2 regions of the Paenibacillus sp. NRS-1760 genome follow, and region 1 is predicted to be linked to the other one. Evidence: a T-box and tRNA genes for the amino acid it is inferred to sense, from the RefSeq annotation. Region 1 holds a T-box; the other holds one or more tRNA genes.
What was found. The T-box of region 1 lies ahead of ACIFSR_RS13155 (valine--tRNA ligase). A T-box ahead of a tRNA ligase gene usually reads a tRNA of that ligase, here a tRNA-Val.
Positions count from the first base shown of each region.

Region 2: it has a tRNA-Val gene. The T-box ahead of ACIFSR_RS13155 (valine--tRNA ligase) is inferred to sense a tRNA for this amino acid. The anticodon was not compared.

Region 1 covers NZ_JBITPK010000010.1:477,863-485,670, reverse strand. Annotated here, with positions in the region: gene ACIFSR_RS13160 (bifunctional folylpolyglutamate synthase/dihydrofolate synthase) at 1-1,344, opposite strand, end outside; gene ACIFSR_RS13155 (valine--tRNA ligase) at 1,374-4,016, opposite strand; T-box leader at 4,073-4,313, opposite strand; gene ACIFSR_RS13150 (LysM peptidoglycan-binding domain-containing protein) at 4,433-5,725, opposite strand; gene ACIFSR_RS13145 (RluA family pseudouridine synthase) at 5,815-6,816, opposite strand; gene hemL (glutamate-1-semialdehyde 2,1-aminomutase) at 6,903-7,808, opposite strand, start outside.
Region 2 covers NZ_JBITPK010000016.1:136,224-144,031, reverse strand. Annotated here, with positions in the region: gene ACIFSR_RS25295 (DUF1292 domain-containing protein) at 1-132, opposite strand, end outside; gene ACIFSR_RS25290 (stalk domain-containing protein) at 253-816, opposite strand; gene ACIFSR_RS25285 (hypothetical protein) at 986-1,189, opposite strand; gene ACIFSR_RS25280 (MBL fold metallo-hydrolase) at 1,322-2,050, shown strand; gene ACIFSR_RS25275 (DUF3892 domain-containing protein) at 2,116-2,367, opposite strand; gene ACIFSR_RS25270 (hypothetical protein) at 2,504-2,671, opposite strand; gene ACIFSR_RS25265 (YjfB family protein) at 2,862-3,035, shown strand; gene ACIFSR_RS25260 (aspartyl-phosphate phosphatase Spo0E family protein) at 3,243-3,413, shown strand; gene ACIFSR_RS25255 (DUF5067 domain-containing protein) at 3,775-4,374, opposite strand; gene ACIFSR_RS25250 (winged helix-turn-helix transcriptional regulator) at 4,750-5,124, shown strand; gene ACIFSR_RS25245 (NAD(P)H-dependent oxidoreductase) at 5,187-5,729, opposite strand; tRNA gene ACIFSR_RS25240 (tRNA-Val) at 6,028-6,103, opposite strand; gene ACIFSR_RS25235 (S-layer homology domain-containing protein) at 6,304-7,266, shown strand; gene ACIFSR_RS25230 (uracil-DNA glycosylase) at 7,325-7,808, opposite strand, start outside.

The DNA.
Region 1 (7,808 bases):
GCGAACGTCAGCAATTAAATATAGCGTGCCTGTCACGACTCCAAGGTCTGTTTCCCCGGTTAACTGTTGTAGTTTTTGTAATGCTGCTTGCCAGTTTGATTCCACTACAAGCTCGAAAGCGTACTGATCTGGCTGTTGCTGACGCATTTCACGTACCAAATCAGCCAAAGCAGAGGCATCTTTTTTCATTCGATAGTCAGGCTCGGTCACAATAAGCGTATCCACTATTGGTAGTATATGCTTAAGAACATCCTGATGATTCTTATTCTCCAGCATACCCATCATAAGATGTAACCGATCATATTTGTAAGTGTTTTTTAAAGCGTCCACGAGTGACTCTGCACCTTCAGGATTATGTGCGCCATCGACCAAAATACGAGGCTGATCAGAAACCATCTCAAGTCGTCCCGGCCACGCGGCCTTTTGAAGCCCTTCCGCCAGTACATCATCTTCGATGACCAGTGCATTATATTGGCGAAGTATCTCAAGCGTCATGACAGCAACCGCTGCATTCGTCCGTTGATGGGCACCATTTAGCGTGATTGTCAACGGCTCGATGCTGCGGAATAGATTGTCGAAACGGAAAGTTTGCTCATTCTCGCGAACCGAGATTGCCGTTTCATGGAACTGTTCACCTAACAAATAAAGCGTGCTTTTTTTGCCTTCAGCTGCTTGCTTAATAACCTCAATTGCCTCTGGCTGAGTAACCGCACTAATAACCGGTATTCCTGCTTTAATAATGCCAGCTTTTTCACTCGCAACTGCAGCAATCGTATCACCGAGTTTATCCATATGGTCATGGCCAATATTCGTAATGACGGAAACAACCGGTTGAACGATATTCGTCACATCAAGCCTGCCGCCAAGTCCAGTCTCCCACACGACATAATCGGGATAAGTGACCTTCGCATAAAAAAGAATAGCCAGCGCTGTTGATACTTCAAACATCGTAGGCGAGCCTAGTTCTGTCTGAGCAAGCTCATCAACATGAGGTTTTAGCTCGTTGGCAAGTCTAAGCAGCGTCTCTTCTTCGATATCGATACCGTTATATTGAAAACGATTCGTAAACTTCGTTATATATGGCGATGTAAATGTGCCTACATCATATCCGCCGCGCAGCAAAACGCTCGTCAAATATGCACAAGTAGACCCTTTCCCATTTGTCCCGGCAATGTGGATAAACTTTAATCTGCGATGCGGATTATCCAGCCGTTCCATCAATTCCTCGATCCGATCAAGACCTGGACGAATACCGAATGGAATTAGCCCAGTAATCCAATCTACCGCTTCCCGGTAGGATTGAAGCGGCCCTGCAGGCCGCTGCTCTATTTGTTGTTCTGCCATACTAATCTTCCTTCTTCCGTTTTGCAGCGTTATCCGCGCAATTCCGCAATTCTAGCTAGTACCTTGTCGCGTTTGTCTGCATAATCGTTCATTTTGGCGCGTTCTTCATCGATAACCTTAGCTGGCGCTTTTGCCACAAAGCCTTCATTGCTGAGCTTCTTCTCAATCCGCTCTACCTCGGTATTCAAATGCTGATGTTCCTTCTCTAAACGAGCAATCTCCTGAGCAATATCGATTAAGCCGGCAAGCGGCAAATAAATCTCAGCACCAGTTAAAATCGCAGTCATTGCTTTGTCCGGCGCACTAATGTGCAGGCCAGTCTCCAAACTTGACGTACCGCAGAAACGTTTAATAAATTCTTCGTTGCGGGACATAATAGCAGCTTCAGCCTCGCTAGCAGGCTTAATTAGCATTTCAATCTTTTTGCTCATCGGAACATTTACTTCTGCTCGGATATTGCGCACTGAACGGATCATCTCCATCAGGAGCTCCATCTCTTTCACAGCGTCCGGCGCTTCAAGCGCAGTATCATAAACCGGCCATTCTGCCAAAGTGATCGTATCGCCAACATGAGGCAGATGCTGCCAAATCTCTTCGCTGATATATGGCATGAACGGGTGAATAAGACGCTGCGTACGGTCTAGCACATAAGCAAGTACCGATTGCGTAGCTTTTTTAGCTGCTTCATCCGTGCTGTAAAGGCTAAGCTTAGCGAATTCAATGTACCAGTCGCAAAGATCGTCCCAAATGAAATTATACAATAGACGTCCAGTTTCACCGAACTCGTAGCTGTCAATTAATCGAGTTACATCACGAACCGTTTCATTCAGGCGATGCAAGATCCAGCGATCCGCTGTTCCGAGGTTAACAGTGATATCAATATCAGCTGCTTCAACCCCTTCAAGATTCATCAGCGCGAAGCGTGATGCATTCCAAATCTTGTTCGCAAAGTTGCGCGATTGCTCAACCTTCTCCCAGCGGAAACGCAAATCCTGACCTGGCGTGCTGCTTGTCGAGATCATATAACGCATAGCATCTGCACCATATTTCTCGATAACCTCAAGCGGATCGACACCATTGCCCTTCGACTTGGACATCTTTTGTCCTTCGGAGTCACGAACAAGTCCGTGCATCAGCACATCCTTGAACGGAGATTGCTCTGTAAACTCAAGAGCTGTGAAGATCATTCGGGATACCCAGAAATAAATGATGTCATAACCCGTTACGAGTACATCCGTTGGGTAATAACGTTTCAGGTCATTCGTTTCATCCGGCCAGCCTAGTGTAGAGAACGGCCATAATGCGGAGCTGAACCACGTATCAAGCACGTCATTATCTTGGGTAAGGTGATCGCCCTCCATATTCTCACGAGAGACATGTGTTTCACCTGTCGTCTCATCATACCAAGCCGGTATGCGGTGACCCCACCATAGCTGCCTAGAAATACACCAATCGCGTACGTTCTCGATCCAGTGCAAATATATTTTCTCGAATCTCTCAGGTACGAAGTTGACACCTTTGCCCGCCTTTTGAGCTGCGATTGCAGCTTCAGCTAGAGGTTTCATTGCAACGAACCATTGTGTAGACAAATAGGGCTCAACAACGGCGCCGCTGCGCTCACTGTGACCAACTTGATGCACATGATCTTCGATTTCCACGCATACACCTTGCTCCTGCAAATCCTTAACGAGCTGCTTGCGGCAATCCGCACGGTCGAGACCTTGATAAGGACCAGCTTCAGCGTTCATAGTACCTGTCTCATCCATCACAATGATCTGCGGCAGACTGTGGCGCTCGCCAACTTCAAAGTCATTTGGATCATGTGCAGGCGTAATTTTTACGGCACCTGAACCAAATTCCTTATCGACGTACTCATCTGCAATAATCGGAATTTCGCGCCCAACGACTGGAAGCACGATCATTTGCCCAATCAAGTGCTTGTAACGATCATCCTCTGGATGAACCGCTACAGCTGTATCGCCGAGCATCGTCTCTGGACGTGTCGTTGCAACCGTTATAAAGCCTGAACCGTCCTTAAGCGGGTATTTCAAGTGATACAAATGACCATTGATTTCCTTGTGCTCTACCTCAATATCTGAAAGAGCTGTGCGAGCAGCAGGGTCCCAGTTAATGATTTTTTTGCCGCGATAGATCAAGCCCTTATCATACAGCTTAACAAAAACCTCGCGTACAGCCTTGGAGAGGCCTTCATCCAAAGTGAACCGCTCTCTCGAATAATCGAGGGAAAGTCCCATCTTCGACCATTGATCGCGAATCGTACTTGCGTACTCATCCTTCCACTCCCATACTTTCTCTAGGAATGCTTCACGACCTAGGTCGTAGCGCGATATTCCTTGCTCACGCAGCTTCTGCTCAACTCTTGTTTGCGTCGCGATGCCCGCATGGTCAGTTCCTGGCACCCACAGCGTGTCGAAACCTTGCATACGCTTCGTTCTAATTAAAATATCTTGTAGGGTAAAATCTAACGCATGCCCGATATGCAGCATTCCGGTAACGTTAGGAGGCGGAATAACAATCGTATACGTCTGTGCATCCGGTCGTTTGCCTGCCTCGAAAAATTTTCCCTGCATCCAGTAATCGTACCATTTCTGCTCAGCTGCCTTAGGATCATAAGTTGTCGGCATTGCAGTTGTCGTTTGATTTTCTGACATTCGTCCATCCTCCATAAATCGATCTACAAAAACAAAAAAAACCTGCCGCCCTTATCATAAAGGACGAAAGGTTAAGCTTCCGTGGTACCACCTTTGTTCCACGCGAAATGTATCCGCATGGCACTCAAACAGATAACGGCTGCGGCCGGCCTGACTTCGGTAGAGCACAGGTTGCTCCTACTTGGCTCAGGCAACTCCGGGGCGACTCGTAGCAGTCACTTCCTGCAGAACCTCTCAGCGTAACGGTTCCACTCTCTGAAGGCTTTGCTGCCTACTATTCCCCATCAATGTCGTTATAACACATATATACTTTTATCATACCTTTGTTGCTGAGCTGAGTCAACCTCGGCAGAAGCAAGAAATGCCCCTATCGCTCAAATTAATGAGCAATAGGGGCATTTTCGTTACAGAAGCCTCTATGGAATGTATAACAGCTGTCCTTCCGACACACTTGAGTCGTCCAATCGGTTATACATTACAATTTCCCTCGGATTCATGCTATAGCGTGTAGCGATGACATCAAGCGTCTCGTCCCGCTGCACAATACACATCCGAATTTTCTTAAATTCCTTATCTTCCGAGCGTTTGCCCAGAAATAAGTTTTTCCACTCAATCTCATCGCCGGAAGCCTGTACTCTAGCTTCCTCATCTGCCCGTTGCTGAGCGACTACCTGTTCTGCCGCCTGACGTGCTGCTTGTTCACGCCGACTCGTCTGAAGCAGCGTGAGAATGCCGACATCTCCTGCCAAACCAGAACCCTCTTGCGGCTGCTTGTTTGTAATTGCGATACGCGGCTCCTGCTTTTCCTGCTCTGGAACAGGACTCTGCTGCTGCGGGAACGCCTCTGCTACTGGAGCTATTTGAGCTATTGGAGCATCGATTTGTACCGGCTCTTCACGTTCCTCCGCCAGTACTTGCTCGCTTGCTGCTTCAACTAGTGGAATCACTGCGGAATCATTTGCAAACGGCGAGGATGTTGCTAACCAGCCCTCGTTGCTTGTTTGCTGAGAAGATAGTGAAATTTCTCTCTCATCTTCTTGGCTCTCCACATCCTCTTCCTGCGGAGCAGGAGATGCGAATAACTGCGAAGATGACCAGCCTCCACCTGAAGATGAGGAAGAGATTGTTACGGTTGCTTCCTCAGGCTCATCCGATGCATCGGCTATTTGCTCGTTTGAAATCTCCTCTTGCGCAGCAAGCTCAAGTTCTTCCGCTATGTACGATTGTTCAATAGCGGCATTTTGACCATTAAAAGCTTCCACGGCTCGTTCATCATAAACTTCCCGTTGATGAATGACAGTAAAAGGTTCTTCTCGCCAAATGTCCTCCGGCTCCTGAATAGGCTGAGCAGAAATACCACGCAAAGAAAGAACACCCGTAATGTTTAATGTGCGAGCAGACAAAAGATCGACGTCAAAATTGTCAATTTCAATCGAAATATCATCCAGCCGTGATATTCGGTTCATTGGCAGCGTTATTTCGACCGGTATCCAGTGCTCCAGCGTCAGGGAGTTTTCTGAATCAGTTTGACTCCTATATACCCCGCTAAGCAGAAGCTGCCCTCTAAGCACGGCATGGTCCCCTTGATCGATAACTTGAATACGAGGAACAAGCTCAATTTCCTCCAACTCGTCAATTGCCGCAACATCATCGGGCAAGTGGACGCGCTCATACACATCAAAACGTAATCCGTTCGTTTGATCCGACACGCCTAAATCCTCCCCTCTCATACTGAATGCTTGGTCTAACGTTACATTCACTACTTATCTATATGGTAGGTTGGGCAGGAGCATGACTATCATTTTGAACGGAACTCCATCTCTTCTGAAAGCTGCATCAGCCATTGCGGCCAAGGCGAGGCTGCTTCTATTAGCGAGTCGGTCAGAGGATGAGGAAAAACAAGCTTTTCCCCATGCAGCGCTTGATGCTTCAACTGTGCTGTGCTACCTCCATACAGACCGTCTCCAAGCAGCGGATGTCCAATATGACTTAAGTGAACCCGAATTTGATGCGTTCGTCCCGTCTCAAGCTTTACACGTATTAGTGACGATCGAGAATTTGCTGCCACAACCTCGTAATGGCTAATTGCTAGATCGCCGTTTTCTGAAACTCTGCGCCTTGCCGGGTGATGTCGATCCTTCCCTATTGGCATATTGATCGTACCCGAAAGCTTTGACATTCGGCCTTGAACGACAGCCATATATTGTCTGTCTATCGCTTTCGCTCTCATCGCCTCATCAAGCTTCCACTGGGCCAAATCATTTTTTGCATATAAAACGGGACCAGACGTATCATCATCCAGCCTGTGGATATGACGTATATTCAGCGGATCGCCTTGGCTCAAAAGATGCCATGCCGCCGCCTCATCCAGCGTTCCGCTTTGACCGGGAGATGATCCATGCACTGCCATGCCAGCTGGCTTGTCAAATACGATGCAGAAATCGTCTTCATATAACACATCTGGCATATTTAGTTTAGTATCCCTGCGCAGGTGACGATATGAAGCATCACTGCGCGGATCTACTGGCGGGAAAGCAAGCAGCTGCAGATGCTCCCCGTTCCACTGAATGCCTCCAATTGAAAACAACCGATTAATCCACTTCTGCGGAAAAAAGGAACGGGCCAGCAGCCACTGACGCACAAGGTGCGGATGACTGCCAGCCCGCGGCTGCGCAAGCTCCGGCGTTGCTGCCGGATCCTTTTCCGATTCAGGATTAATGGTATCAGAGGACGCAGCGCCAAGAGCAAGCCAGTCTAACTCCAGCCATTGTCCATTCCTCTTCATCTGACCATCAATCATATAACGTTCCTCCCAATCGTAAACGAAGCAAAAAACGTCTTCGCTTCCTTACGAGCCTCTTACCTTCATTTCAAAATACAGTGATATTACAAGCGGCTAAACGCAATATCATGCGCTTCAATTGTCGCATCTATGTCCTCATTCGTATGAACCCCGGAAACAAACATGCCTTCAAATTGTGAAGGAGCAATGCTTACACCCAAATCAAGCATCGCCGCAAAATAAGCCTTAAAGCGCTCTAGATCGGATGTTTTTGCCGTTTCGAAATTGATGACAAACGTATCCGTGAAGAACGGACAAACCATCGATCCAACACGGTTAATCGTATTTGCAATGCCATGTTTGCGCGCATTCGCTTCAAAACCAAGCTGCAGCCTAACCGCTTGACGCTCCATATGCTCATACACTTCAGGGGTTAGCAGATTCAATGTTGCATAACCTGCCGCCATCGCAAGCGGATTGCCTGATAAGGTTCCCGCTTGATAGATAGGTCCGCTCGGTGCAATCATCTCCATAAGCTCCCGTTTGCCGCCGTATGCGCCGACTGGCAATCCGCCGCCAATAACTTTGCCGAAGCAAGTAAGGTCTGGAGTAATACCGTAAAGTCCTTGCGCGCAGTTATAACCAACACGGAAGCCCGTCATTACCTCGTCAAAAATAAGAACCGTACCGTACTGCGTTGTAATGTCGCGCAATCCTTGCAAGAAACCAGGCAATGGCGGAACAACGCCCATGTTGCCAGCTACCGGTTCAACGATGACACAAGCAATTTCCTCACCGAATTTTTCGAAAGCAAGCTTTACGGATTCAATATCGTTGTATGGTACCGTAATCGTATGCGAAGCTACATGCTCCGGTACACCCGGGCTGTCAGGCAGGCCAAGCGTCGCAACGCCTGAGCCTGCTTTAATGAGCAAGCTATCCGCATGACCATGATATGAGCCTTCGAATTTCAAAATCCTGCTTCGTTTCGTATAACCGCGAGCAAGCCG
Region 2 (7,808 bases), on a different contig from region 1:
TTCGGATTCAAACGTATAAACCATGACCATTTCACGTTCCTGGCCCTCGTCGTCAGTCACGATAAAGACATGCTCTTCATGCTCGTGGTCTTCACCACAGCCGCAATCATCGCCATGCTGATGTTCGCTCATGTTATTACCCCATTTCAATAATGTTTACAGACTATCGTATATTAACATGACACTCTATCAACGGTCAAACGAAGACGCCCCTATGAAGAAAAGGAGCGCCTTAGGTAGACCATTTGATTACTACAAAGAAGAAATTAGTTTTTCTGAAACAACAGTCCACTCATCTGAGCCCTTAAGCTTAAGGTAAAAACGAATCGGATATTTCCCGCTAGATTCGAATTTATATGAGATATCTTCTGTAGCGAACCAGAAATTATCTTTTGATGTTTTGACACTTTCCGTTTGAATCACTTTCTCTTTACCATTCGGATCGAAAATGGAAACCTTGACGGCTACAATATCCGTCATCAAGTTATCGATCTGGGCAAACACTTTAAACTTCGCTTGATAGCCTTTTGCTACGTTTCCGAATACCGCATTATTTTGGAACAGAAACATATGCACGTTAGGTTTATAAACGGTCGCTTTTTTCGTTTGATTGTCCCATTCCACAATGGCCTGCATAGATGTGGCTAATTGACGAAGCGGCAAATAAGTTTTGCCATCGGTCATTATTCCACCGTCATCCTGATCATCTCCGTTAATGAGAACGCGAACCTTCTGTATAGCCGAGTCTGCGAACATCATCGATCCACCCCAAAGAGATAGCAGCAGAAGCAGAATAACGATTTTTCTGATTTTCATAGTTGTAAGCCCTCCATCCGATAGCCTGGATGAAAGGTTATACTCGTCAACCCGAGCAAAGTTGCGCGATTTATGAAACATTTTTAATCCCATACTACAACTTAACCATTATTGTCAAATGCTGTTGAAACCTGCGCTTGCCTGGGAAATATTAATGTGGAAATAATAATTACCCATACGTTCTTGTTAAAATGCAAGGAACACCTTTGCCGACTGTACCAGGATTTTTCATTCTTGCAAGGTATGCCATCCCTCTTGTACACGGTGTTTTACATACTGCACAGGTATCCGAAAGTACAAGTTTATAATTATACTGTTTCCGATCGCTTGCCGGCTGTTTCTTCTTTATAACTTTGCCTTTTCCTTTGCTCATCACTTGTTCGCCTCCACTGTACGTATCGCTTTAGCATTGTATGTAGACACGGGCGAATGTGCATCTTTATTTGTCAGATATATTTTAAATTTGGTACATTAAACAATATAGAAAGCTGAGGAGGTGTGATTCATGAAAATAAAAATGATTGGGACAGGCAGTGCCTTTGCCAAAAAATACGATAATAATAACGCTATTATTGAAGTGAATGGCTTCCGATTGCTCGTAGACTGCGGAATCACTTTACCGAAGGCTTTACATCAACAAGGACTTGCCTTCTCTGACCTGGATGCTGTTCTCATCAGTCACATTCATGGGGACCATGTAGGTGGATTAGAAGAATACGCCTTTCAAATGATGTTTAAATATAATCGAAAGCCTGTCCTATACATAGCAGAGTCGTTAGTTGAACCGCTTTGGGAGCAAACGCTTCGCGGAGGTTTAACGCAGGATCCTTTAACCAAGCTTGAAGATTTTTTCGAGGTCCATCCGATTCAGCCAAATAACGTATTTGAGATTCATCCTGGTTTGACTGTTAAGCTGTTGCAAACGAAGCATATTCCTAATAAGCCAAGCTATTCCTTTATTTTTAACAACAGCTTCTTCTACTCTGCCGACATGCGATTTGATCCAGAGCTGCTTCAGCAATTAGTTGATGATGGCGTAACGACTATTTACCATGATTGCCAGCTTGAAGCGCCAGCTGTTGTTCACGCAAGCCTGGAGGAGCTTCTAAGCCTTCCTGAATCTATTCAAAGTAAAATATGGCTTATGCATTACGGGGACACCATAGAGCAATATGAAGGTCTAACCGGCCATATGCGAATCGTTAGGCAGCATGAAAGCTATGAGATCAACTAAATACAAAAAAGGCGCCGACATCTAAGAAGTGCGGCGCCTTTTTATTAATGTTGTTAACATTTCATTTAGAACATTGGAAGCTGATCCAAATTGTTTGTTGGATCTCCATCTGCGTCGCCTCGAATATAGATGTCGCCATCTTTTCCTTTAAAGGCATTTACCCCTGCAATATGACCTGCTTGTACCTCTTGAAGTGCCGTTGCATAGTCAAGCACTCGGCCGCTATTCGTTTTGAATGCGGTAAGATCACCGTCTCCATCCTTTTGTACGGCAACAATTTGCTCCCTAGTATCTTGTCCGCCAACCTCGTGACTCATCTTTGTTAGCCCCTCTCAACTTATAAGAATGTACAGCCAATTTATATCATGCCTTGCGTGTGCAATAATTATGCACAATCGCTTACAAAAAAAATCCAGCGCTATCGCATGAGGAGCGAATGCTGGATTTTTGTTTTTATTTTCTTTTGATTGCGTCAGCTGGAAGTTCCCTTCGCCAAACAAACTGCTCGTCATGCGACAAGGAATCATGTATTGCGAAATTTGCTACAGAACCAATAACAATGCCAATAATTCCAAACATCCCCAATAGCCAAATGGCTAAATAGGCATACTCTGCTGCCAACAGCAACCGCCTCCTGCGCGCTTTCTATCATCGTATGCTGAAAATCATGCCTTTAGTATTGTTTAAATTAAATACACAATTAGGTCGCATGAATTAGCTTTATGCAGCATATCAGCGCAGATCCAGCGAGCAACGATTTATTGTAAAGAAGTTGATCGTTTTTGCCGATAATGGAATAAGGAGGTGTTTTATGGATATAGCAGCAGCATCTATTGCGATGAATCAGAACAGCTTAGCACTTGCAGCGAGCATCCGAGTGATGTCTTTAGCAAAGGAACAAGCTACTCAGCAAGCCCAGGATATGGTTCAAATGATGAAACAAGCACAACCTCATTTAGGCCAAAGCATCGATATACAAGTTTAAACTAAACCCCCAAAGGCATGAATCGCTACTTGGGGGTTTTCCATCTTGAAACTGTTTCAAATGAAACGGATATGTTTAGTAAATCTAATACGAAGGCCTGCTTATTTGAGATTGTTCAGAAAACTAACATTATCCTAATCTCATTGTTAAAAAATTCTAACAACCTTCGTTTATCCTTAATTTAACAAATGAAAAGTTGGAGGGATTATGATGAACATTTGCTTTTATCAACAAAGAATTGAAGAAGTACGAGCTGAAATGGTTGAAATATTTGGCGCATGCAATAATTTTACAGATCAAGCTGTTCTCAAAATTAGCCAAGAACTGGATTATCTCTTAAATCAATATTCTGGATGTTTAACAAATCATTCAAATTAGCCCTTTCACATGAAGAGGTTTTCTTATATGGCATGAACGAATATGAAATTACGTTTTGGAGGTTTGATTGTGGAGATAAAATAAAAAGGACCCTTGCTATGCAAGGGTTCTGAACGTGCACCTAGCTTATCCAAATTTTGCAGCATTCTCCTCTTCACCTCATAAGGCTCACGATCCTAACTGCCACAACGACATTCGATTTCCCTGTTTTGATTTTCCCTCCTGCTTCCTCTAATTAACTACTTTACCTTGCCATGTTCGGCGCAGCTCTCTCTTAAAAAAATGGAACAATCAACAGCCGCGATTAAAGTTAGCTTATTCGGGATAAAAAAACACCCACAATAATGGGTGCTTGTTTCTACTATTTTAAAACGATTTGAGCTTTTTTCCCATCATCTTCAAGCTTAATTATAAGACTTTCATTGGAACTAGCTACCGAGTCTGGAACTTCGATTACAACAAAACCTTTTTTGCTCGCTAATGGTTTAATACTATTTTGACTCAAGTCTCCATCGATCATAGTTACAGTGTAATCATATTCATACTCGCCTTTAAAAATAGCTTTCATTCGAATACCATTTATCATTGCAGTAAAATCATTTGCCTCTTTGCCATTATTGGTAACATTATAATTTAATACAATAAATTTATTGCCTTCATCAGCGCTTGAGGAAAACATATCACTACTCACTTTTTGATTAAACTCAAATGATTCAAGGGTAATTTCCCAAGTGCCTAATTTGAATTTATCACCTGGCTTGAAGGATGCTTCTTTCGGTTCCTCCGTAGGCGGAGTTTCCGTTTCTTTGGGTGTTTCAGTAGCCTCAGTCTCCTTGCTATCCACCGTGCTTGCTTGATTGTTATTCGAAGATTTGGCTGCATTATTTGTTTGTGATCCCCCGCATGCTGATAAAACAAGCAATATGAGTGCGAGTAATGTAAAGATTTGAACTTTTTTCATCAAACTTTCCCCCTTCAACAATTTTCTACATATTACCACAAATTATAAGGATTGTCTTAGAAATATTTGTCATACTACGTCAATTCTTTTTCAAGTAATTGATACCTATAATAGATTGCTAAAAAATACTTTTAATAATTGCTCCATTTAATATCCATAAAATGGTAGTTGTTGATGTTTCTCATTTGCTATATCAAGCACCTTTTTACTGCCAGAGTGTTTTGAACTAATCGTTTCGAAATGGTATAGTAAGTTTATTGCTCCCAAGTTGACTTTTCAGCGAATTGTCAATTTCAGAAAAAGCGAATTCTTAGCATAGAGACGCGGCAGCACCTGCCTTTTTCGTCGAATATCTCAAAAGGAGGATAACAGCCCATGCAGGTTGAAAACTGTGTACCATCTGGCATTCAACCCAAAGACACTGGCTTCGGCTACACATTGTCTGTTATTGGCGGCAAATATAAAATGACCATACTGTACTGGCTCTCCGAAAACAAGGTCATGCGTTTCAATGAGCTGCAACGGAGAATCGGCACTATATCCTTTAAAACATTAAGCGTGATGTTAAAAGAGTTGGAGACAGACGGCATTGTCAGTCGCGAGGAATTCCCACAAATCCCTCCCAAAGTTGAGTATTCCTTGACCGAGTTGGGGCAAACGATTATTCCGGTACTGGATATCATGTGCCAATGGGGAGAAAAAAACGGCATACCAGCCGCGCAGGCGGCGACAATCCCGCTTTCGATATAAACACTCAAGAAGAAAAGCAGCATTTCCATGGATGGAAATGCTGCTTTTCGTTTCACCACTAATTAAAGACTATCAATAAAATCAACATAACCCTGCGCGCTAATATCTAATTTCCTTAAGTAATCTGGATTTCCTTCCGTCTCGTATTCTGCGCCATAGAAGGCATAGAAGGAACGATAATCGGCGCCGCAATACAAAAATGTCGTGTCAAAGGGAGATAGGAGTTGGTCAAGTCCGTAACGGAGTTTCCCTTCTTCGGTAAAGTCTTTTTCCCTTCCACCGGCGGTTACAGCTAGAGTGGTTTTTCGATTTCTTAATTTATCGCCCGTTGACCCGTATGCCCACCCGTAAGTTAGCACCTCGTCAAGCCATTGTTTAAGCAGCGGTGGAGAACTGAACCAGTAAACAGGGAACTGCAAAACTAAATTGCTATGCGCTTCAATCAATTGTTGTTCCTTTTCCACGTCGATTTTTCCGTCGGGATAGGCTCTGTGCAAATCGTGAACCGTATATTTGTCGGGATATTTACGAAGCTCTTCCGCCCAGCGTTTATTGACGATGGATGCTTCCATGTTTGGATGTGTAATGATAACAAGTGTTTTCAATGTATTGCCCTCCTTGAGCGGTATTTGTTTCTGAACTAGAGTATAGATCGCATCGCCGCATTGCGGAAGTATGCACTTTTAGTTCACCTACTTACCATAAGGTAAGTACTGTACCGAACAGCTAGTTCCAAATGTTAATCGAATCTTTTAAAAAATCTTTACTGATTTGAATCGGAAATGGAATGCTTAATGTGGTCAAGGAGAGAATGTTGAGGAGAATCTGAGGGTTAAGGTATCGCAGTTTTGATTATAAAAACAAAAAAAGCCTTGATTATCAAGGCTTCCGAAGTTTAAGTTATGGTGATCTGAACAGGGTTCGAACCTGTGACCCCTACCCTGTCAAGATAGTGCTCTCCCAGCTGAGCTACCAGATCATGTTAGCGACAATTAATAATATATCAGGTGCAAGACGCCAAGTCAACATATTTCTTTACAGATTTTTCTGACTCTCCACTCTCATCGCGATGTCTCCACAAAAGTGGAATCGGTCATAATGATTGTATAATAATTGCAACAATTTGTCTTTTAACGACGTCAAGTAAGTGCTGCAGCAAATAAAAGAAGAGGTGACCGTATGAAAAGACGATTGATACTGACAATGACACTGGTTGCAATGATGCTCTTCACTCTTGGACAATCCGTATGGGCATTCAAGGACGTTAAAAATGACGTAAACGAGTCTAAAATTAACGAGCTTAAGAAGATGGGCATTATAAGCGGAGATAAACATGACAAGTTTAATCCTAAGGGCAAGCTCACTTATGCCGAAGGCGTTTCTTTGATCGTTAAAGGGCTAGATATTAATATCAACCACATCCGCTTCATTAAAGAACCTAAAGCAAGCGACTATTTTACAAACATAAAAGACAACGCTTGGTATTCGCAAGCTTTTATCATCGCGAGCATTAATGGTCTAGAAATTCCAAAAACGGTCAAAGCTAACGACATCATGACCCGCGAGCAATTTGCTCATCATTTGTTTAAAGCTATGATGACGAAAGGCGATTACGCCTTTATTGAAATTTTCATGCAGTTGGAAGATGCGGCTGATGTGAACAAAACCTATATGGACAGCATTCAAAAGCTTCTCATAAGCAAAATCGTCACATTGGATAGTGCGAACAAGTTTTATCCTAAAAAAGCTATTTTGCGCGGTGAAGCAGCAGGCTGGCTTTATGACGCCATTACATTTGTAAAGGAGACGGCTCCAATTCCAACTAAGCCTGAGCAACCGAGCCTCGACCTGAAGCTTTCAATTGAGGCGGTAAACCCGCAAGTCAATAAAGTAACCGTAAGCACTCAAGTCGGACATCCCGGTTATGGTTTCCGTATTACTTCTATTGCTTTCGAAGGAGATCAAGCTTTCATCAATGTAGAATTGGTCATGCCTGATCCTGATAAAATGTATCCTCAAGTTATTACAGACGTATCCGCCTCCACTTATATTGATGCTAAGCTAAAGCCAGTACTCACCCAATCCTCGCAATCTACGGGATCAAGTGAATCATCAACAGGCAAAGCGATCATCATCAATTAGAACAAAAAAGACTTCTCTACCTGTCTTATAACCATCAGACAGTTGAGAAGTCTTTTTTTTATTTGCTTTCAAGCTCATTCAGCATCGGAATCGACCAGTCAATCGGCTCGCTTCCAATCGATTCTAGGAAACGATTTGTCCTGGAAAATGGTTTGCTTCCAAAAAAACCTTTGCGAGCTGCAAATGGGCTCGGATGCGGTGAAATAATTAAATGATGCTTGTCCCCATTAATATGCTTCGCTTTCGCTTCTGCATTCTTGCCCCAAAGTATAAATACCACGGGCTTCTCCCTATCGTTTAGAGCGGCAATAATCTGATCGGTAAATTGCTCCCACCCTATCCCTTGATGGGAATTAGGATTGCCATCCTCCACCGTAAGCACTGTATTAAGAAGCAGCACTCCTTGCTTAGCCCATGAAAGCAAGCTTCCATGGTCAGGCACAGTGGCCCCTACATCCGACTCCAGCTCTTTGTAAATGTTTTTTAATGAAGGAGGTACCTTTAATCCTGGCTGCACGGAGAAGCTAAGCCCATGCGCCTGC